4 regions of the Rhodococcus sp. NPDC055024 genome follow, and region 1 is predicted to be linked to each of the others. Evidence: riboswitches for the same ligand, from Rfam matches in the RefSeq annotation. Region 1 holds a riboswitch; each other region holds the start of a gene.
The links. A riboswitch is a leader RNA that binds a small molecule or an ion and turns the genes downstream of it on or off. The one in region 1 is predicted to bind S-adenosylmethionine.
Positions count from the first base shown of each region.

Region 2: another riboswitch for S-adenosylmethionine. It lies ahead of ACWF6P_RS19280 (aminotransferase class V-fold PLP-dependent enzyme); the one in region 1 lies ahead of ACWF6P_RS10960 (putative leader peptide).
Region 3: another riboswitch for S-adenosylmethionine. It lies ahead of ACWF6P_RS16410 (FAD/NAD(P)-binding protein); the one in region 1 lies ahead of ACWF6P_RS10960 (putative leader peptide).
Region 4: another riboswitch for S-adenosylmethionine. It lies ahead of ACWF6P_RS13640 (bifunctional o-acetylhomoserine/o-acetylserine sulfhydrylase); the one in region 1 lies ahead of ACWF6P_RS10960 (putative leader peptide).

Region 1 covers NZ_JBSGVT010000004.1:40,675-45,447, reverse strand. Annotated here, with positions in the region: gene ACWF6P_RS10965 (ABC transporter substrate-binding protein) at 1-787, opposite strand, end outside; gene ACWF6P_RS10960 (putative leader peptide) at 936-1,025, opposite strand; SAM riboswitch class I at 1,034-1,128, opposite strand; gene ACWF6P_RS10955 (GNAT family N-acetyltransferase) at 1,146-1,736, opposite strand; gene ACWF6P_RS10950 (FAD-dependent oxidoreductase) at 1,745-2,854, opposite strand; gene ACWF6P_RS10945 (ABC transporter substrate-binding protein) at 2,865-3,836, opposite strand; gene ACWF6P_RS10940 (amino acid ABC transporter ATP-binding protein) at 3,871-4,656, opposite strand; gene ACWF6P_RS10935 (amino acid ABC transporter permease) at 4,653-4,773, opposite strand, start outside.
Region 2 covers NZ_JBSGVT010000009.1:25,035-29,807, forward strand. Annotated here, with positions in the region: gene ACWF6P_RS19265 (DUF917 domain-containing protein) at 1-368, shown strand, start outside; gene ACWF6P_RS19270 (DUF917 domain-containing protein) at 375-1,433, shown strand; gene ACWF6P_RS19275 (PucR family transcriptional regulator) at 1,430-2,965, shown strand; SAM riboswitch class IV at 3,026-3,140, shown strand; gene ACWF6P_RS19280 (aminotransferase class V-fold PLP-dependent enzyme) at 3,194-4,519, shown strand; gene ACWF6P_RS19285 (LLM class oxidoreductase) at 4,730-4,773, shown strand, end outside.
Region 3 covers NZ_JBSGVT010000007.1:97,543-102,315, forward strand. Annotated here, with positions in the region: gene ACWF6P_RS16410 (FAD/NAD(P)-binding protein) at 1-1,741, opposite strand, end outside; SAM riboswitch class I at 1,746-1,839, opposite strand; gene fahA (fumarylacetoacetase) at 1,943-3,133, opposite strand; gene ACWF6P_RS16420 (hypothetical protein) at 3,130-3,999, opposite strand; gene ACWF6P_RS16425 (homogentisate 1,2-dioxygenase) at 3,996-4,773, opposite strand, start outside.
Region 4 covers NZ_JBSGVT010000005.1:165,178-169,950, forward strand. Annotated here, with positions in the region: gene ACWF6P_RS13635 (NADP-dependent isocitrate dehydrogenase) at 68-1,291, opposite strand; SAM riboswitch class IV at 1,597-1,737, shown strand; gene ACWF6P_RS13640 (bifunctional o-acetylhomoserine/o-acetylserine sulfhydrylase) at 1,881-3,206, shown strand; gene metX (homoserine O-acetyltransferase MetX) at 3,203-4,339, shown strand; gene ACWF6P_RS13650 (DEAD/DEAH box helicase) at 4,458-4,773, shown strand, end outside.

The DNA.
Region 1 (4,773 bases):
CCGCGCGCACACCGGATTCGGGGACCACGGTGAAGTCGACGCCGTCGAGGTAGGCCTCGCCCTGGTGTGCGACCGCGTCCGACGCCCAGTTGTATCCCGCACGCTTGGCGATCTTGACGCTCTTGTCCTGCTGCCAGTCGGTGTAGACGAACGGGCCGGAGGCGATCACCGCTGCACCGGGGCAGCGCTGCTCGGAGGCCAGGGCGGTGGTGGATTCGGCGAGGATTCCGAGCTGCGGCGTCGAAGTTGCCTGCAGGAACTGAACATTGGGTCCGGAGAAATTGATCTTCGCCGTGTGTGCGTCAACGACGTCGGTGCCCGTGTACGAGGACAGGTAGCTCTTCGCCAACGATGCGTTCGGTCCGAGGTTCTTGACCGAGTCGAAGGTCTTCTTCACCGAATCCGCCGTTACCGGTGTTCCGTCACTGAAAGTGGCATCGTCGCGAAGGACAAACGTGAAGCTCGCGGCGTCCGGGCTGATCTCCCAACTCTTGGCGAGCCACGGGGTGATCTCTCCGGTGTCGGGATTTTGATCGGTCAGCGAATCCACCACGGTACGAGTGACATACACGGTCTGGTTGCTGCCGGCCTGGGCCGGATCGGCGCACGTCGGCGCCTGTGAGAGGCCGTAACGAAGGGTTCCGCCGGACTGCGCGGGACCCGCGTCGGCACCGCTGCCGCTTCCGTCGCTGCTGCAGCCGGCGAGGACGGTCCCGAGAACCGAGACAGCACCGATACCGGCAATGACGGTCGCGCGTTTGCGGGCACCGAATGAGGGCGAAGACACCAAGAACTCCTAAAGAGGCATGCCGAAGAGCGCACCCGTCGCCGTGGAGCAAGAAGCTCCAAGAAGGCGATCGAGCGCGAATCACTTGTGCAGAGAAGAGAAAACAGACTTGTCGACGACTCGCCTGAGTGTGAATGACTGACCGAGGTCAGTTGGTACAGAAAGATCCCGCGGTGCGGCACAGGTCTACGTGACGACGCGACCAGGCGGTATCGAAGCCGCCTTCGACTGCCTTCATTTCGTGTTCCTCCATCGGTCCTGGCGGTAGCACCCGCACCCGATCACTCGGGGGGTTGCTGCGACTTCAATGAGCCAGGTCTCTCGGTCGCTCTGGATGGTCGTTCGCAAGTGTACGAGGTTAAACCCGGGTGTTGTCAACCCGGTCGGTAGGAATTGCTGCTCGGGTCACATTTTCGAGCACCCGAAGTTGTTTCTCGAACGGGTGGACGCCCACTTCTTCGGGCGAGAGTGAAGCGTCGTAGAGCGGTGTGTATCCACTGGACAGGTACAGCGCGACAGCCTCCGGTTGCCGAGGGCCCGTCGTCAGGAACACCCTGTGGTATCCGCGAAGCTCGATCTCTCGTTCCAACTCGCGAACGACGACCTTGCCGAGACCACGCTTCCGATAGTCGACCGATGTCCAGATTCTCTTCAATTCGGCAGTGGTGGAATCAAATTGGCGAAATGCACCACCGCCAATAGGCACATCCTCGTGGGTGAGCACCAGGAGCGCCCCCTGCGGGTACGCAAATTCTTCTGCCGGGTACGTGGTGAGATCCGCGAGCATCGCTTCGCGAGTTCCGCCGTATCGCGAGCTGTATTCGAGCGCCAACTCCGCGATCAGTGGAGCCGCCAAGGGATCGTCCTGCGATACCGAGTAGACCTCTACCGCGCCGATGCCCTCGACCTGCCGGGTCCCGAGCTCCAGTGCCACAACACTTTCCTCCATGAATCTGGTCAACGCTCCCCCAGCCGAAAAACTTCCGGAGCGAGCGCGGTTCCCTCGACGAGGTTCGATACAAGGTCACCCAGGGCCGGACCGAATTTGAATCCATGACCCGAGAATCCCGCCGCGACCGTGACGGCGCCGACTCGGTCGATGACGAAGTTACTGTCCGGCGTGCTCGTGTACAGGCACGTGATCGACTCGACGTGGGTGGAATCAACGCCGGGCAACCACGACTCGGCGTACTCGACCAATCGTTGCTCTCCGTCGACATCAGGGGTGTAGTCGCGGGTCTGTGGAGTCACGACCGGCCCGGTCGCGTGTTCGCCGATCTTGATGCCGTCCTCGGAACCGAGTCCGTAGATCCCCGCGGTCTCCAACTGCGCACCCGTGTGGTGAACGAAACTCGGCCACTCGACTCCCGGGTCCAGCGGTGCAAAGTGGGCCGGTTGTTCCTGCGTCGTGCGCAGCGTCGGGAGCACGATCTCGGAACCGAGTCCGCTGTCTGCGATCAGGTCCGCAGTCCACGCCCCAGCCGCGATCACGACCTGACGAGCCGCGAGCGTTCCGCCGTCCGTCACCACGTCCACGCCGTACGACGCTCGCGCGAGTGCCAGTACCCGAACGTCGTGACGGACCTCGGCACCGGCGAACACCGCTCCCGCTTTCAGCGCGGTCACGGCGCGGTCCGCGTGCAACCGGCCTGCATCGGGGTGATGGAGCACGGTGGTGTCGAATCGCAACCCCGGCCAGCGGGCGGACGCCTCGGCAGGAGTGAGGACCTCACCCTTGATGCCGGCCTCGACCAATATCTGCGCCTTGGACTGCACTGCCTGCGGCAGACCGTGATCGACGGCACCGGTCAGTTCCAGGAACCCGATGTCCGTGGTGGACTCCAACTCCCGCCACAGTGGCAGCGCGTCGGCCGCCAATCCTGTGTACAGGTGATTGTCGTAGGCCTGACGGTAGATGCGCGAAGTACCGTGCGATGCACCGTGCTTGTGCCCCGGCCCGAACTGTTCCAGCTGTACGACGCTGTGTCCGCGCGCCGCGAGCCGCCATGCGGCGGAGGACCCGACGAGTCCTCCGCCGATGACGATCACATCGAGAATCTCACTCATGGACGAGAGCTCACTTGGTCTTGGGAAGGCCGGGCGGGTTGATCAGAGACTTGTCGACGGCTTCGCTGGTGATGTTCCAACGCTCGAGGATCTGCTGGTACGTACCGTTCTCGATCGTGTGGTTGATCGCGTCGTTGACGGCCTTGATCAACCCGTTGTCCTTCTTCACCAGCACCGCGATCTGTCCTTGCAAAGTGTCGCCGGCACCGGAGAACTCACCGACAACCTCGGTTTCACCCGACTGCTTGGCGTGGAACTGCGACGACGGGTTCGGGCCGAAGTAGGCGTCGATTCGGCCGGACTGCAAGGGGAGGTAGTAGTCGGTGGTGTTCTGGTAGTAGGAGATGTCGGTGGGCGCCAGGCCGGCCGCGACGTTCTGCTCACTCCACTTGACCAGCAGCGCTTCCTGATTGGTACCAGAGGAGACGGCGATCTTCTTGCCGGCGACGTCCTTGGGTTCCTTGATGGAGATCCCGGCGCCCTTCTTCGCTTCGAAGGCGAGGGTGTCGAGTCGGTAGGTGGCGAAGTCGTACTTCTCCTTACGCTCCTCTGTGACAGTCACGTTGGAGAGGAAAGCGTCGGCTTCCCCGGAGTCGATGCGGACGAAGTTCTGTGCCCAGTCCGCTGTCTGCAGATCGACCTTCAAACCGAGAACGTCACCGATCAGGTAGGCGAAGTCGGTCTCGGAGCCGATGAGGGTGGTGTCGTCGTCGGCGTAGAAGCGAAGCGGCGGAGCGGAACCCGCGCTACCGGTGACTCGCAGCGTGCCGCGATCACGAATGTCCTGAGGAACCTCGGCGGCGATGGCATCCACCTTGTCGGTGGTGATGCGATTCTGGTCGGCGGTGAGGTTGTAACCCGCGGCCGCGGTGACCTGGGCGCCGTCGGACTCGGCGTCAGCACTGCTGCACGCAGCGCTGAGCAGTCCGACGGTGGCAAGAGCCGAGATCAGAAAAGTCGCGCGACGGGATGGGGAGAACATCAATTTTTCCTTCCGGGAATGAGTCTGGGTCGCGTCAGAGGACGCGGGAGAGAAACGCTTTGGTCCGTTCGTGGACCGGATTGTCGATCACCTGCGACGGCGGGCCCTGTTCGACGATGACGCCGCCGTCCATGAAGACCGCGGTGTCCGCCACCTCCCGAGCAAATCCGACCTCGTGCGTGACGATCACCAAGGTGGCGCCGTCGCGGGCAAGCTGGGCAAGAACTTCGAGGACTTCGCCGACCAACTCGGGATCGAGCGCCGACGTCGGTTCGTCGAAGAGAATCACAGCCGGACGCAGTGCCAACGCTCGCGCTATCGCTACGCGCTGTTGCTGGCCGCCGGAGAGTTGGCGGGGGTACTCGTCGGCCTTGTCTCCCACTCCCACTCGCTCGAGCAGAGCGCGGGCTTCGCGGTAGACCTCGTCACGGTCTCGTTTCTGGGCCGAGAGCGGTGCTTCCACCACGTTCTCCAGCGCGGTCAGGTGCGGAAACAGGTTGAAGTTCTGGAACACGAATCCGATATGTGAACGCTGCTTCAGGATCTCGCGGTCACGCAGTTCGTGAAGTCGATTTCCCTTGCGCCGGTATCCGATCAGTTCTCCGTCGATCCGTACGGTCCCGCGGTCGACCTTCTCGAGGTGATTGAGGGTGCGCAGCAAGGTGGACTTACCGGAACCGGACGGTCCGAGAATGACGGTCACTTCGCCCTTGCGAACCAGGAGATCAACGCCGGCAAGTACTTCCAGCGTGCCGAACGACTTGTGGATTCCGCGCGCTTCGACGGCGTACACCGTCTCTTCGGCCAATTCTGCGGTCACCGGGTCGCACCTCTCGGAATATCGAGACGCGCATCACGAATCTCTTCGAACTTCTTGCGCGCCTTCTGGATCGGAGTCAAAGGAAGGGCGCGGGCGGATCCACGTGCGTAGTGGCGC
Region 2 (4,773 bases), on a different contig from region 1:
GAACCGATGAGGGGTTCGCTCGGGGATCAGTACGGATCGCCGGTGTCGGAGAAGACGAACTCGAGGTTCAATTCCAGAACGAAAATCTGATTGCCCTGCATTCCGGAGTACAGCATTCCGGAGTACAGCATTCCGGAGTGATGGTGGCGATCGTGCCTGACCTGATCTGCATCGTCGAGGCCGACACTGCCGAACCCATCACCACCGAGGGCTTGCGGTACGGGCAGCGCGTTGCGGTCATCGGGATCGCGACTCCACCCATCATGAGAACACCGGAGGCACTGGCGGTTTTCGGTCCGGCGAGTTTCGGAATCGATCGGCCGTTTCTGCCGGTGGAGACGCTCGAGCAACCCGTGCTGGCAGAATAGCGAGCCGTGAGCAGCCTGCACGCGGTCCGGGAGGCCGACCTCGACGCGATCGCCGCGGGGGCGGTGGTCCTGGGCTGCGGCGGGGGCGGCGATCCACGCTTGTTCGTGGAAATGCTGCGTCCACTGATGGCGTCTACTTCGGTGGAGGTCATCGCGCCGGACAAGTTGCCGGACGGGGCGCTGGTGATGCCGGTGGGAATAGTCGGATCAGCCCTGGCATTGGAGGAGCAACTGCCCTCCGGACATGAGTTTGCATCCACCGCAGCAGCTTTGACGCGGTGGACCGGGAACAGCCCGAGCGCCGTGATGACTTTCGAAGGCGGTGGACTCAACGCGCTTTCCGGCATTGCGGCGGCGTTGGCGCTGGGAGTTCCCGTGGTCGACGCGGACCTGCTCGGTCGAGCGATGCCGCGGCTCGATCATTTCTCCCTGGCTGCAGCCGGGTTGAAATTGTGTCCGGTCACCCTCGCCCAGCCAGGCGGCTTGATCACCGTCGTCGACGGAGTAGATGTGCTGGGCGCCGAGGTAGCAGTGCGCTCCTTGATCGGGCGGACCAGCGGTTGGGGCGCTCTGGCGATCGCGTCGATCGATGCGCGGACTGTGCAGGAGGCCTGTATTGCGGGAACTCTGTCCCGAGCGTACGCACTGGGTCAGCACATCGGAGCCCTCGGCAGTTGGCGGGAGATCGCCGATACCATCGGAGCTCGGATACTGGGGACGGGTCGAGTGCGCGCGGTGCGTCGTGGTCACCCGGACGCCGGCGATCGTCGGGGCAACGTGATTCTCGAACACGGTTCTGCGGTGATTCGAGTCGAATTCGAAAGTGAGTTCCTGACCGTCGCGCTGGACGGCGAGATGATCTCGACGTGCCCCGACATCGTGACACTGCTCGACGTCCGGACCGGCGCCTTCGTCTCGTGTGAATCCGTGCACCAGGGGCAGGACGTGGCCGTGTTGGTTCTGCCCTGCCCTCAGTGGTGGGCCGAAGATGTAAGCAGATTGAAAGTTGTCGGCCCGCGTGCATTCGGGATCGACCACGACGCAGTGCTGATGGAGGCGCGATGAGCGCGAGTGTTTCGGCGTTGCTGAACAACCCGATTTTTGTCGGGTTGTATCGACTTGCCGGCAACGGTGATCCCGTCGTCACGACAGTGGGAGCACTCACCGGGGAATCGACACAATCGGCCGAGGCCGTGTCGGGTGCGGCGAGTTCAGGATCAGTTCTGGTGATTCTCGATCGAATCGACATCGGAGAGTGGAGATTCGATGCTCTCCTTCGAAGAACGGCGGCGACCGGATGCCAGGTGGTCGCTGTGCACAGCACTGCGGCAGAGGATGCCAGTCTCACGTTGCTCGCCGATCGGCTCGGACTGGTGGTGCTCGGAGTATCCGACCCGTGGCAGTTCAGCGTGGATCTTCGTGATCTTCTGTCGAATTCGCGGGCGGTGATGGGCGACGCGGTACTGCGGGCGACACACGCGGGCCAGCGGGCCGGTGGAAGCGTCGAGAATCTTCTGTCGGTGTTACTGAACACCTTTCAGCGTTCGTTCATTCTCCTGGACTCGTCCGGACGTCCGCTGACCGGTGCTGACCTGTTGTCGGACGACGATCGAGCGGCCGCAGGTACGTTGTCGGGCCGCGGGGCGCCCACCACTGTCGAATTGGACTCCGGCGGGGTTCTGATCGCGTGCCCGGTGATGTCCGGCGCAGCCCGAGAGCCCTGGCTGGCGGTGCTGCTCCCGGTGCGTCAGAGCGTCGAAGAGGCTTCTCTCTCAGTCGTTCTCGATGTGGCCTCGTTGGCTGTCGGTCACCGGCTGGCCGTTGCGCGCATGGTCGACGAGCGTGAAGCGCGTCGGCGTAGCGCGTTGCTGGGTGAACTCGTCGACACGTCCGCAGACGCCACACCCGGACTGCTCAGGCGCGCACTCGACGCCGGTTGGGCGCTGGACGGCTGGCACATCGGCATCAAAGTCCTGGCCATCGGCGAGGTCGACCTGGTGGCCAGGCGCACTGAGGTTGCAGACGCCCTCGCAGCGGAGGGAATCGACGCCAACGTTGTGGAACAGGCTGACGGCTGGGCAGCGTGGACGACTCTGCCGGGTGAGCCGCGACCGGAGGCGATCACCAGGATCGCCGAACGTATTCGCGCAGCTCAAGCGCGGTTGGAGCCCACAATGGAGACGTGGGTGGGAGTGGGACGCGCGCACGATGGCCCTGCCGGTATCGGAGCGTCTCTGTCGGAGGCGGGGGATGCCGCTCGTCTCGCCGGTTCCCGGTCGCACACCGGCCGGTTCCTGCACGTGGACCGCCTCGGGCTGGCGCAGTTGCTGCTGGCGTGGACGCGAACCGACACGTTTCAGCCCGCCGCCGCGGCACTGCTCGCGCCGCTACGAGATTCGAGTGGAGAGTTGCTCGAGACTCTCTCGACGTACCTCGACGAAGAATCGTCTCTGGCTCACACCGCAACTCGAATGGGCTTGCACCGCAACACCGTATCGAGTCGGATCGATCGAATTCAGCGCCTTCTCTCGGTGGATCTGGCCGATCCGGAAACCAGGCTTGCACTCCACCTCGCCTGCCGGACGATTACGCCGTGACGACGGGCTTCGCAGCTTCGTCTTGACAAGCACGGGACGTTCCTGCCATCCTCGTTGCCAGGTCACGAGTACCAGTGTTCAGCCCCGGCTTGCTGGTCGGCAACCCTCCTCCGCGGTGGGGTGCTCCGGGTGACGACCCGGCTGCGTTCGAAAACGAATGCGGCAAGCGCGGACTCTTCCGGGGCCATCTCCCGACGAACGAGTCCTTGAACGTGAGGATTGTCTTCGATGACTGCTGTATTGAGTGCCGACACCTGCTGCACCGCTCCGATCGCCAAGGTTTCGGGTGCTGACCTGCAGGTTCCGCTGGTTCAGGGCGGCGAATGCTCCTACGCCAACTTCGACTACGCCGCGAGTGCGCCGGCATTGGCCCAGGTCACCGACCGTATCGCCGAGTTGTTGCCCACGTACGCCAGCGTCCACCGCGGTGCCGGCTACGCCTCCCGGATCTCCACCCTCACCTACGAGAACGCTCGTGAATCCGTTGCTCGTTTCGTGAACTGTGCCGACGATCAGGTCGTCGTCTTCACCCGAAACACCACTGATTCGCTGAACCTGCTGGCTCAGTGCGTCCCCGGCAGCACCGTTGTCCTCGACGTCGAGCATCACGCAAACCTGTTGCCGTGGAACGACGCTCGTATCGTCACCGCCGCAGACACCATCGAAGAGACCATCGAGCGCCTGATCGGTGAACTGTGCACCAAGCCTGCCGCACTGCTCGCAATCACCGGCGCCTCCAACGTGACCGGCGAGATCCTGCCGATTGCACGCTTGGCTGACATCGCTCACCGTTGCGGCGCACGTATCCTCGTCGACGCTGCTCAGCTGGCTCCCCACCGCCGCATCGACCTGCAGGAATGCGGCGTCGACTACGTGGCGTTCTCGGGCCACAAGCTGTACGCACCCTTCGGCGCCGGCGTTCTGGTCGGACGCCGTGACTGGCTCGACGAGGCTCAGCCGTACCTCGCCGGCGGCGGCGCCGTCCGTGAGGTGACCATCGAGTCCACCGAATGGGCTTGTGCGCCCGCACGCCACGAGGCAGGTTCGCCCAACGTTCTCGGCGCCGCAGCTATCGCGACCGCCTGCGAAACCCTGCAAGCCCTGGACTTCGACGTCATCGCCGAACATGAGAAGGCACTCACCGCCCAGCTCACCGACGGCTTGTCCGCCATCGAGGGAGTCTCGCTGGTACGACTGTGGAACGACGCACCCGACGCCGTCGGAATCGTGACTTTCACCGTCGACGGATTCGAAGCGGGCGAGATCGCCGCATTCCTGTCTGCCGAACACGGCATCGGAGTTCGCGACGGACGCTTTTGCGCACACCCGGTGCTCGCACGCCTCGGCCTCTCCGGCGGCGCGGTTCGTGCCAGCCTTGGCCTCGGTAGCAGCTCGGACGATGTGACGCGGTTGGTCGACGCCGTGAACATCCTGGTTTCGAATCAGCGTGATTGGAACTACGCGAAGACGGCCGGTGCGTGGAACCCCGTGCCCGAGACCCGCCCCTTCCTCGGAGCTGCAGACGACAATGCCGGCGCAGCCGAGTGCGTCTGAGCTGAGCTCGGTCCCCGAAAACTCGAACGGACAACTAGCATGGCAGCCATGGCACCAGCGGACTTTCCCGCCACTCCTTCGAGAGTGAGTATCACTCTCGGTCAGTGGTGCCGTCGCCATGTCGATCTGTGCCGCACCTCGTCAGGAATGTGTTCGAGCTGACGATTCGTCTCGCTCATCCCACACTTTTCTGATTTTCGGAGGTCTCACATGTCTTCACTCGCTTCGCATTCTCTGCACGTAGCGGTCGAGTT
Region 3 (4,773 bases), on a different contig from region 1:
CCTGATGAAGAATTCGTGACGTGCCGTCGACCGCGAGCTTCGCAGCACTGTCGGCAGTGGCACGTAGTTCGACTGCCTCGCCCCGCCCGTGAAGGGTCCGCAGGAGCGAGTCACCGCTCGCGCTGATGGAAGCGACAGGCAAGCGCGCCTCGACGAGGGTGTTCGCGGCCACGATATCGGTGTGCGACGCACTGCGAGCGACAAAGATCCCCGCTCCCGTTGCCGGGTCGATCTCGGTGGAGAACACCGAATCCGGCCCGAGGAACTCGACGATGCCGGCCTCGTTGAGGGCGACCAACTGTTCCAGACGCTCAGGCGGCGGACCACTGGCAATGAAGCTGAAGAACGAATGAAGCCACCCCTCGACGTCCTTGGCGACGGATTCGGCCGGGATTCTGCCGCGCCGCAACAATTCTCCGACAGTCATGTACGTCGACAGCAGTGCTGAGAAGACAGCTGCGTCGGCGCTGAAATACGAGTCCGACCGGCGTGCGACGTCTGCCGAGATGTATTCGGTGATCCGAGATTGGACCTCGGCAAGTCCGTCGTAGCGCTCACCGCCGAGCGGGCGGTTGAGCCGTTCGAGATCGATACGGTCCTCCGGCTTCGGGACCGCGTTCTCGACCAGTTCTTGCAATCGAGGCGATCCCCAAGCCAGCGCGGCGAATTCGGCGTCGAACTCCTCCCAGGTGCCCACCGTCCGGTCCGGGTGCGAGGCGAACAGCTCGTGATAGTGGGCGCCTGCCAGTTCTTTCGACGCCAGGGGCCAGATGTCGTTTCGGAAATCCAAAGGCCCGTCGCCGGGAACAAGATCAGCGGTGAAGAACCGCGGTAGCGGTGGCCGGGCGTCAGCGATCGAGTACGAGATCTTGGAGTGATACGGCACGCCGCGACGAGATCCGGCATACAACAGTGGTTCCCGACCCGAGGGAGCGTAGGTGAGGGCGCCGTCGTCACCGCGTTTGAAAACACCGCCGCGGCTCTCGGCGAGCAGAACCATCCAGTCGATGAAAGCCAACCCGAGTCCGGCGATCAATACCGGCTCGCCTGCTGGAATGACATCGGCGTCGAGGTCGGCGGTGTATCCCGGACCCACATAGGTCAACCCGTGTTCGGACGCGAACCCGCTCAGTGCGGATTCGCGCGGGGCAGCCAACGCATCCGGGTGCCCCTGTGCAAGAAGGACGGCCGTCGCCTCTATGACAACGCCGTCGTCCAGATGAACATTCTGTACTTCGCCCACGTTCACGATGTCGACCACGGATCGTCGATGAACCCGAACATCGACGTGCGCTGGTGCAGAGTCGACCGCGGTCTGGAACACCCAGTTCAGGTATCGGCTTTGCAGTGACCTCGATGCAAACGACGACGGCGTGACGGTCGGCACTTCTGCCGTGATTTCGGGGAAGTGGGCAAGCTCAGCCGAGTTCTCGGCGACCCATTCCGCGAGCGTCGGACCCGGCAGTACCGGACCGGTGACTGCGGTGGTCTCGTCGGTGAACATGGTGACGTCTGCGGTTGTCGAATTCATCCACAGGAGCGGCGCTTGGTTGCCTCTCCAAATACGGCCGGCACCTGCCGGATACGGGTCGACGACATGAATGTCGATCGGTGTGGGATCGGCGTTCACCGATTCGTGAGCGAGGATCCGCTCGAGTACGCCGGTACCGCGGGGTCCACCGCCCACGATCACGATGACAGTTGCTGTCCCCACTGAGGTACGGGGTCGTTCGCCGGGCACGAGTCCTCCATCGGACCTGGCAGAAAGCACCCGCACCTCAGCTGAGGGGGTTGCTGCGACGTCACGGAGCCAGGACTCTCGATCGCTCTGGATGGTTAGTCCAGCTTATCTTCGGAGAATCGTGAGGCAAGGAATTCCGGACATCAGATCAGCGTGAATCAAACAGTTGTCAATCGGTCTCCCGAGTCGACAGATCGACGGCTACCTTTCGGTCTGCGTCGCCGGCAGAATACGGGCTCGAACATCCCCGAAGCCGATTCGTGAACCGCCGATGCCGGGAGCGGTGGCTGAGATGGAGATGGTGTCGCCGTCTTCGAGGAAGGTGCGAGTCGCGGAGCCGACTGCGACGGGTTCTTCGCCGCCCCAAGTCAGTTCGATGAAGGCGCCGCGCTGATCCTTGTCCGGTCCGGAAATGGTTCCGGACGCAAAGAGATCGCCGGTACTGGCCGCGGCGCCGTTGATGGTGGTGTGCGCAAGCATCTGTGCAGGCGACCAGTACATCTGCGCGTAGGGCGGTCGCGAGACGACGTGACCGTTCCATTCGACGGCCAAATCGATGTCCAGCCCCCACTTCTCCTCACCGCGCAGGTAGGAGAGCGGTTCGGGGTCCTGCACCGGAGTGTCGATTCGGGCTGCTTCGAGGGCGAGCAACGGTACGACCCACGGTGAGATGGACGTCGCGAAGCTCTTCCCCAGGTTCGGGCCGAGGGGGACGTACTCCCACGCTTGGATGTCTCGGGCAGTCCAATCGTTCACGACGACAGCGCCGAAGACGTGCTCGGCGAATTCGTCCGGGGTGATGGAATCACCCATCTTCGAGGGAGTTCCGACGATGAACCCCATCTCCGCTTCGATGTCGAGGCGACGCGACGATCCGAAGTCCGGGTTCTCCTGATCGGGTGACTTGCGCTGTCCGCAGGGGCGAATGATATCGGTGCCGGAGACGACGATGGTGCTCGAGCGTCCGTGGTATCCGACGGGAAGGTGCTTCCAGTTCGGCATCAAGGGAGCAGCGTCCGGGCGGAATAGCCTTCCGAGGTTGGTTGCGTGATTCTCCGAGGCGTAGAAGTCGACGTAGTCGGCCACGGCGATGGGCAAGTGAAGTGTCACCGAGTCGACGGAAAATACTGCATCCGAGTCTATTTCACCGGTCACGAGTTCCGAGATCCGGTTTCGCACAGATATCCACTGATCTCGGCCCTGGGCCATGAATGCGTTCAGGGTCGGTTCGGAGAAGACGGAATCACCCAGTGTGGCTGCGAGATCGACCACCGAGTCGGCGACCCGTACACCGATGCGCGGCGACTCTCCCTCGGGGGAGAAGACACCGTACGGCAGATTGTCGAGACCGAACAGTGAGTCGGCGGGAATGTCGATGGTCGTGACGGTCATACGAATGTTCCTTCGGTGTTGTCGGAGCGGACGATCAATCCGAGCCCTTCGAGCTCGGTGAGGGGGTCCGAGATGCTGCACGTACCGAACGAGAGGAATCGGCGACGCACCTCGCCGGCCTCGGCCTCGGTCAATCCGGACAGGGTTCGCGCAATCGATTCGTCGTTGCGCTGCGCCAGTGCAGCAACAACTTCCGAACGATCGGCGCCCCTCCTCGCAGCGTCGACGGCCACCATGATGTTGAGGAAGCCGTGTTGCTCGAAGCCTGTTTCCGGATCGGTGTTGCGCACGCCGTGGTGCAGTCCCGCGGTTGCCTTGAACGGGATATTCGCTCGGACAACGGATATCACCGCATCGGCGAGCTCTTCCTCGTCCGGGTACGCCTCGGCGACAATCCCGCCGGTGCGAAACTTGGCGGAGTACCCGGCAGTTTCGAGAGCTGTCAGATAGTCCGCGCGCCGATCACCACGGGGTACCTCGACAAAAATATCGACGTCGGGATGAGCGGCATGGACACGAGCGAGTTCCTCGAAGGCCGCATCAGCGTCCAGCCCGTCAGGAATTCCCACCTCGACGGCGGCGACGTGAACACCAGGGCTGGCGAGCGCGTTCGACAGTGCGGCCGCCGTATCGGCTGGGCCGGCCGGTACGGTCAGACTCAGCGTCACCGGGTTGTCTGCCGAAACATACGCGGCCAGTTCGCTCAATCGCGGCGCGGGAAAGACGAAGGGCCCGACCAGTGCGTCGTAGTCCGCCTGCAGGTAGGCGGCGTGGGCCGGAACTGCCTCGGCGAGAGGAGCATTGCCGGGTGGGAAGAGTGCTGCGTCGTCGCACAGGGCGCGGAGGAGGGGAGAGATGATCGTCATTGCTGCGGCCCCCGCCCTGCCCAACTCCAGGCGTAGGCTTCGTCTTCGCAAGCCAAGGCTCCCTCACCCAATTCGAGCGGACGGAACGTATCGACCATCACGGCCAGTTCGTCGAAGAACTCCGCGCCGATGCTTCGTTCGTACGCGCCGGGTTGTGGGCCATGAGCGTGGCCACCGGGATGAATCGATATCGAACCCTGCCCGATACCGGAACCCTTGCGTGCCTCGTAGTCACCGCCGCAGTAGAACATGATCTCGTCCGAGTCGACGTTGGAGTGGTAGTACGGCACCGGGATCGAGAGCGGGTGGTAGTCGACCTTGCGCGGTACGAAGTTGCAGATCACGAAGTTGTTCCCCTCGAACGCCTGATGTGCCGGCGGCGGCTGGTGAACGCGGCCGGTGATCGGCTCGTAGTCCGTAATGTTGAAGGTGTACGGGTACAGGCAGCCGTCCCAACCGACGACGTCGAAAGGATGAGTGGGGTACACCATTCGGGTTCCGACGATGCCTGCCGACGTACGGTGCTTGACCAGTACTTCGACGTCCGTGCCCTCGGCGACCATGGGCGCGATCGGTCCGTGCAGGTCTCGTTCACAGAACGGTGCGTTCTCGAGCAGTTGGCCGAAACGGGAGAGATAGCGCTTGGGTGGGACGATGTGACTGTTCGCCTCGATGGCGTAAGCGCGGAGTGGCTTGTCACCCTTGGGGATCCACCGGTGGGTCGTGGACATCGGGATCAGGACGTAGTCACCCTCGCGGGCGTCGAGCGTGCCG
Region 4 (4,773 bases), on a different contig from region 1:
GAGACCGCGAACACAAATGGGACGCCCGGTTTCCCGGACGTCCCATTCGAAAGGTGAAGCGGTGAATCTACTTCGCGGCCATGGCCTTCTGCAGGTTCACGTCGAGTGCGCCGAGGAACTCCTCGGTGGTCAGGTAGCCCTGATCTCCGCCGACCAGCATCGAGAGGTCCTTGGTCATCTGGCCGCTTTCGACGGTCTTGATGACAACGTCTTCGAGCGCCTGCGCGAAGCCGATGACCTCAGGAGTGCTGTCGAGCTTGCCACGGTGCTCGAGCCCACGGGTCCACGCGAAGATGGACGCGATCGGGTTGGTCGAGGTGGGCTTGCCCTGCTGGTGCTGACGGTAGTGACGCGTCACGGTGCCGTGAGCAGCCTCTGCCTCACAGGTCCGTCCGTCCGGTGTCAGCAGAACCGACGTCATGAGGCCGAGCGAGCCGAAGCCCTGGGCCACGGTGTCGGACTGGACGTCACCGTCGTAGTTCTTGCATGCCCAGACGTAGCCGCCCTCCCACTTGAGTGCGGAAGCGACCATGTCGTCGATGAGGCGGTGCTCGTAGGTCAGACCTGCGGCATCGAACTCAGCCTTGAACTCGGTCTCGTAGATGTGCTGGAAGATGTCCTTGAAGGCACCGTCGTACGCCTTGAGAATGGTGTTCTTGGTGGACAGGTACACCGGGTAGTTCTGCTGCAGACCATAGGTGAGCGACGCGCGAGCGAAGTCACGGATGGAATCGTTGAAGTTGTACTGCCCCTGAACGATGCCGCCATTCTCGGGGAAGTTGACCAGTTCGTGCTCGATCGGTGCGCTGCCGTCCTCGGGTGTGTAGGTGATCATCACCTTGCCGGGGCCGGGGACCTTGAAGTCTGTGGCGCGGTACTGGTCGCCGAATGCGTGACGGCCGATGATGATCGGCTTGGTCCAGCCCGGAACGAGTCGCGGAACGTTGGAGATGATGATCGGTGCGCGGAAGATCGTGCCGCCGAGAATGTTGCGGATCGTTCCGTTCGGGGAACGCCACATCTTCTTGAGACCGAATTCCTCGACACGTGCCTCGTCCGGCGTGATCGTGGCGCATTTGACGCCGACGCCGTGCTTCTGGATCGCGTGCGCTGCGTCGATGGTGACCTGGTCGTCGGTCTCGTCGCGGTACTCGATACCGAGGTCGTAGTACTCGAGGTTCACATCGAGATACGGATGGATCAACTTGTCTTTGATGAACTGCCAGATAATGCGCGTCATCTCATCGCCGTCGAGTTCGACGACGGTGCCCTCAACCTTGATTTTGGACATGGGTGCTTCGCGTCCTCCTAGGAAGTTTCCCTGGTTACACGGTTGCGGTCACACTTTGTGAGTGGGTCCGCGAACGGTTCGATTATCAAACCTAGACGGTGTGGACTGATCTCGGGAGATGAGTCCCAAACAAGACAAGCGTACTGCTAACCCGTGAGGCCGCAACCGGCAGGTCCACTCACCGGTCTCTACTCACGAGTAACTTTTGCCTGCTAGTGGGCTACGTCGCTCTGCCGCGCGTGCGGTTGCGGCTCACATTTCGCCCCGTGTCAGGACTGCGCTCACTTCCCGGTAGAATCCGACTTGGTCATGAGTGCCAGCGTCAAGCCCCGGCTCGCTGGACGGCAACCCTCCAACCGCGGTGGGGTGCCCCGGGTGATGACCAGGTTTCCCGACGTGGATCTGCTCGCGCAGTTCCACCGCAATTCGGGTGACAAGCGCGGGTCCGACAGGGACGGACCCCAGACCGGGCCGAGCCCCACGGAGGTATTTCAGTATGTGTCGCACTTGTAGATAGACCCCAGCACGGGGCGGCGATCATTCGCCCCCGTCCGACATCTATCCGTCAGACCACTGGAGTGAACAAATCATGACCGACAACACAGCCGACGCCGCAGCAGCTTCGGATCCGACCGCGAACTGGTCGTTCGAGACCAAGCAGGTGCACGCCGGGCAAACAGCGGACACCGCCACCCATGCGCGCGCTCTGCCGATCTACCAGACCACCAGCTACGTCTTCGACAGCACCGATCACGCTGCCGCACTGTTCGGCCTGGCCGAGCCGGGCAACATCTACACGCGAATCATGAATCCGACGCAGGACGCCGTCGAGCAGCGGATCGCCGCCCTGGAAGGCGGAGTCGCCGCACTCCTCCTGTCCTCGGGTCAGGCTGCCGAGACCATCGCGATCCTCAACATCGCCGAGGCCGGCGATCACATCGTCTCGAGCCCGTACCTGTACGGCGGCACGTACAACCTGCTGCATTACACACTTCGTAAGCTGGGCATCGAAGTCACGTTCGTCGAAGATCCCGACGATATCGACCAGTGGCGCGAAGCCATTCGCCCGAACACGAAGGCGTTCTACGGCGAAACGATCGCCAATCCCAAGAACCACATCCTCGATCTACCCGGCATCTCGTCGCTGGCCCACGAGAACGGTCTTCCGTTGATCGTGGACAACACCGTGGCGACGCCGTACCTGCTACGCCCACTCGAACACGGCGCCGACATCGTCGTTCACTCCGCCACGAAATACCTTGGCGGACACGGCACCGCGATCGCCGGCGTCATCGTCGACGGTGGCACCTTCGACTGGACGCAGGGTCGCCACACGAACTTCACGACGCCTGATCCCAGCTATCACGGCGTCACCTTCGCGGACCTGGGTGCACCGGCGTTTGCACTGAAGGCGCGCGTCCAACTGCTGCGCGATCTCGGCTCCGCCGTGGCGCCGTTCAACGCGTTCCTCATCGCGCAGGGCATCGAGACCTTGAGCCTGCGCATCGAGCGCCACGTATCCAATGCACAGAAGGTCGCCGAATTCCTCGACGGCCACGGCGAGGTGGCCTCCGTCTCCTACGCGGGACTCCCCTCCTCACCCTGGTTCGAACGTGGAAAGCAGCTGACGCCCAAGGGAACCGGCGCCATCGTAACCTTCGAGCTGCCCGGCGGGATCGATGCGGGCAAGAAATTCGTCAACGCCCTGACGCTGCACAGCCACGTCGCCAACATCGGTGACGTTCGCTCACTCGTCATCCACCCCGCGTCGACGACGCACTCGCAGCTCACCCCCGAAGAGCAGCTCGCTTCGGGTGTCACGCCCGGACTGGTCCGCCTCGCGGTCGGCATCGAGGGAATCGACGACATCCTCGCCGATCTCACCGTCGGCCTGGCTGCGGTGGCAAACTCGTGACCGTGAACGAATTGGAGCCCAGGATCGACCTCCTGCCCCCAGCCGACGGTCAGGTGGGGTTCGTCGACATCGGCGCCCTGGAACTCGAAAGCGGCGCGGTACTCCCATCCGTTTCGCTCGCCGTTCAGCGCTGGGGTGAGCTGTCCCCGAACCGCGACAACGTCGTACTCGTCGAGCACGCACTGACCGGAGACTCGCACGTCACCGGTCCGATCTCCGCGAATCAGCCCTCCCCCGGCTGGTGGAACGGAATGGTCGGCCCCGGCGAACCGATCGACACCGGGGAATGGTGCGTCGTCGCAACCAATGTCCTCGGTGGTTGTCGCGGCACGACCGGTCCCAGTTCACTGGCCGACGACGGCAAGCCGTGGGGCAGTCGCTTCCCGGAAATTTCCATCCGGGATCAGATCGCGGCGGAGAAGAAGCTCGTCGATCTCCTCGGGATCGACCAGTTGGCCTCGGTGGTCGGTGGATCCATGGGCGGCATGCGCACCCTCGAATGGGCAGTTACCTACCCGGACAGCATTCGCTCCGCGTTGGTTCTCGCAACCGGTTCACGGGCCACCGCAGATCAGATCGGCACCCAGACGACGCAGATCGCTGCCATCGTCTCCGATCCGGATTGGCAGGGCGGTGACTACCACGGAACGGGGCGGGCACCTCGCGCCGGGCTCGGCATCGCTCGTCGCATCGCGCACCTGACGTACCGCACCGAGTCCGAACTGGACGCACGCTTCGAGAACTCCGCCCAGAACGACGAAAACCCGTGGAACGGTGGACGATACGCTGTGCAGAGTTACCTGGAACATCAGGCGGACAAGCTGGTCGACCGCTTCGACCCGAGCACGTACGTCCTCCTGACCGAGGCCATGAACCGGCACGACATCGGCCGTGGACGCGGCGGCGTTGCCGCGGCGTTGGCATCGATCACGGCACCGGTCGTCGTGGGCGGCGTGGATTCGGATCGGCTGTATCCCCTCCGTTTGCAGGAGGAGATCGCCGACGGAATTTCCACCTGCAGCGGCCTCGAGATTCTCAAGTCCAAGGACGGCCACGACGGCTTCCTGACGGAGGCGGACGCCGTCGCCGGACTCCTTCGCCGAACGATGGAGTTCGCACGCACGGCTCGCTGATCCGGGACAGAGCCACATTTTCAGGATTCGTCAATGTCGGGAAAACCACAGCTGATCTGCGGGTTTTCCCGACATTTTCATTGGCGAACGTGAGCCGGCGCGGCTAACATCGGCGAACGTGAATCAGCCATGCTCGACGCGCCTGCAGGCTACGTACATTCCCGAGCACATGTCCTTCGCGTTCTGGGGTGACGCAGACCCGGCAGCGCGACTGTCGACACTGGGGATGCCGAGCGGGTCGCCGGGCGTATGCAGGCTTGCGATCCCGGTCGACGAGTCGATCACAGCAACGGACGTCGAAGCGCAACTGCTCGACCTAACCACCGCGATCGACGCCTTCAACAACCTCGATGCAGGTCGCGGCGACCTCGGACCGTCGCTGCTTGCGTGGAAGCGCGTCATCGAGACCGGCGCGCATGACATTCCAACCGCGG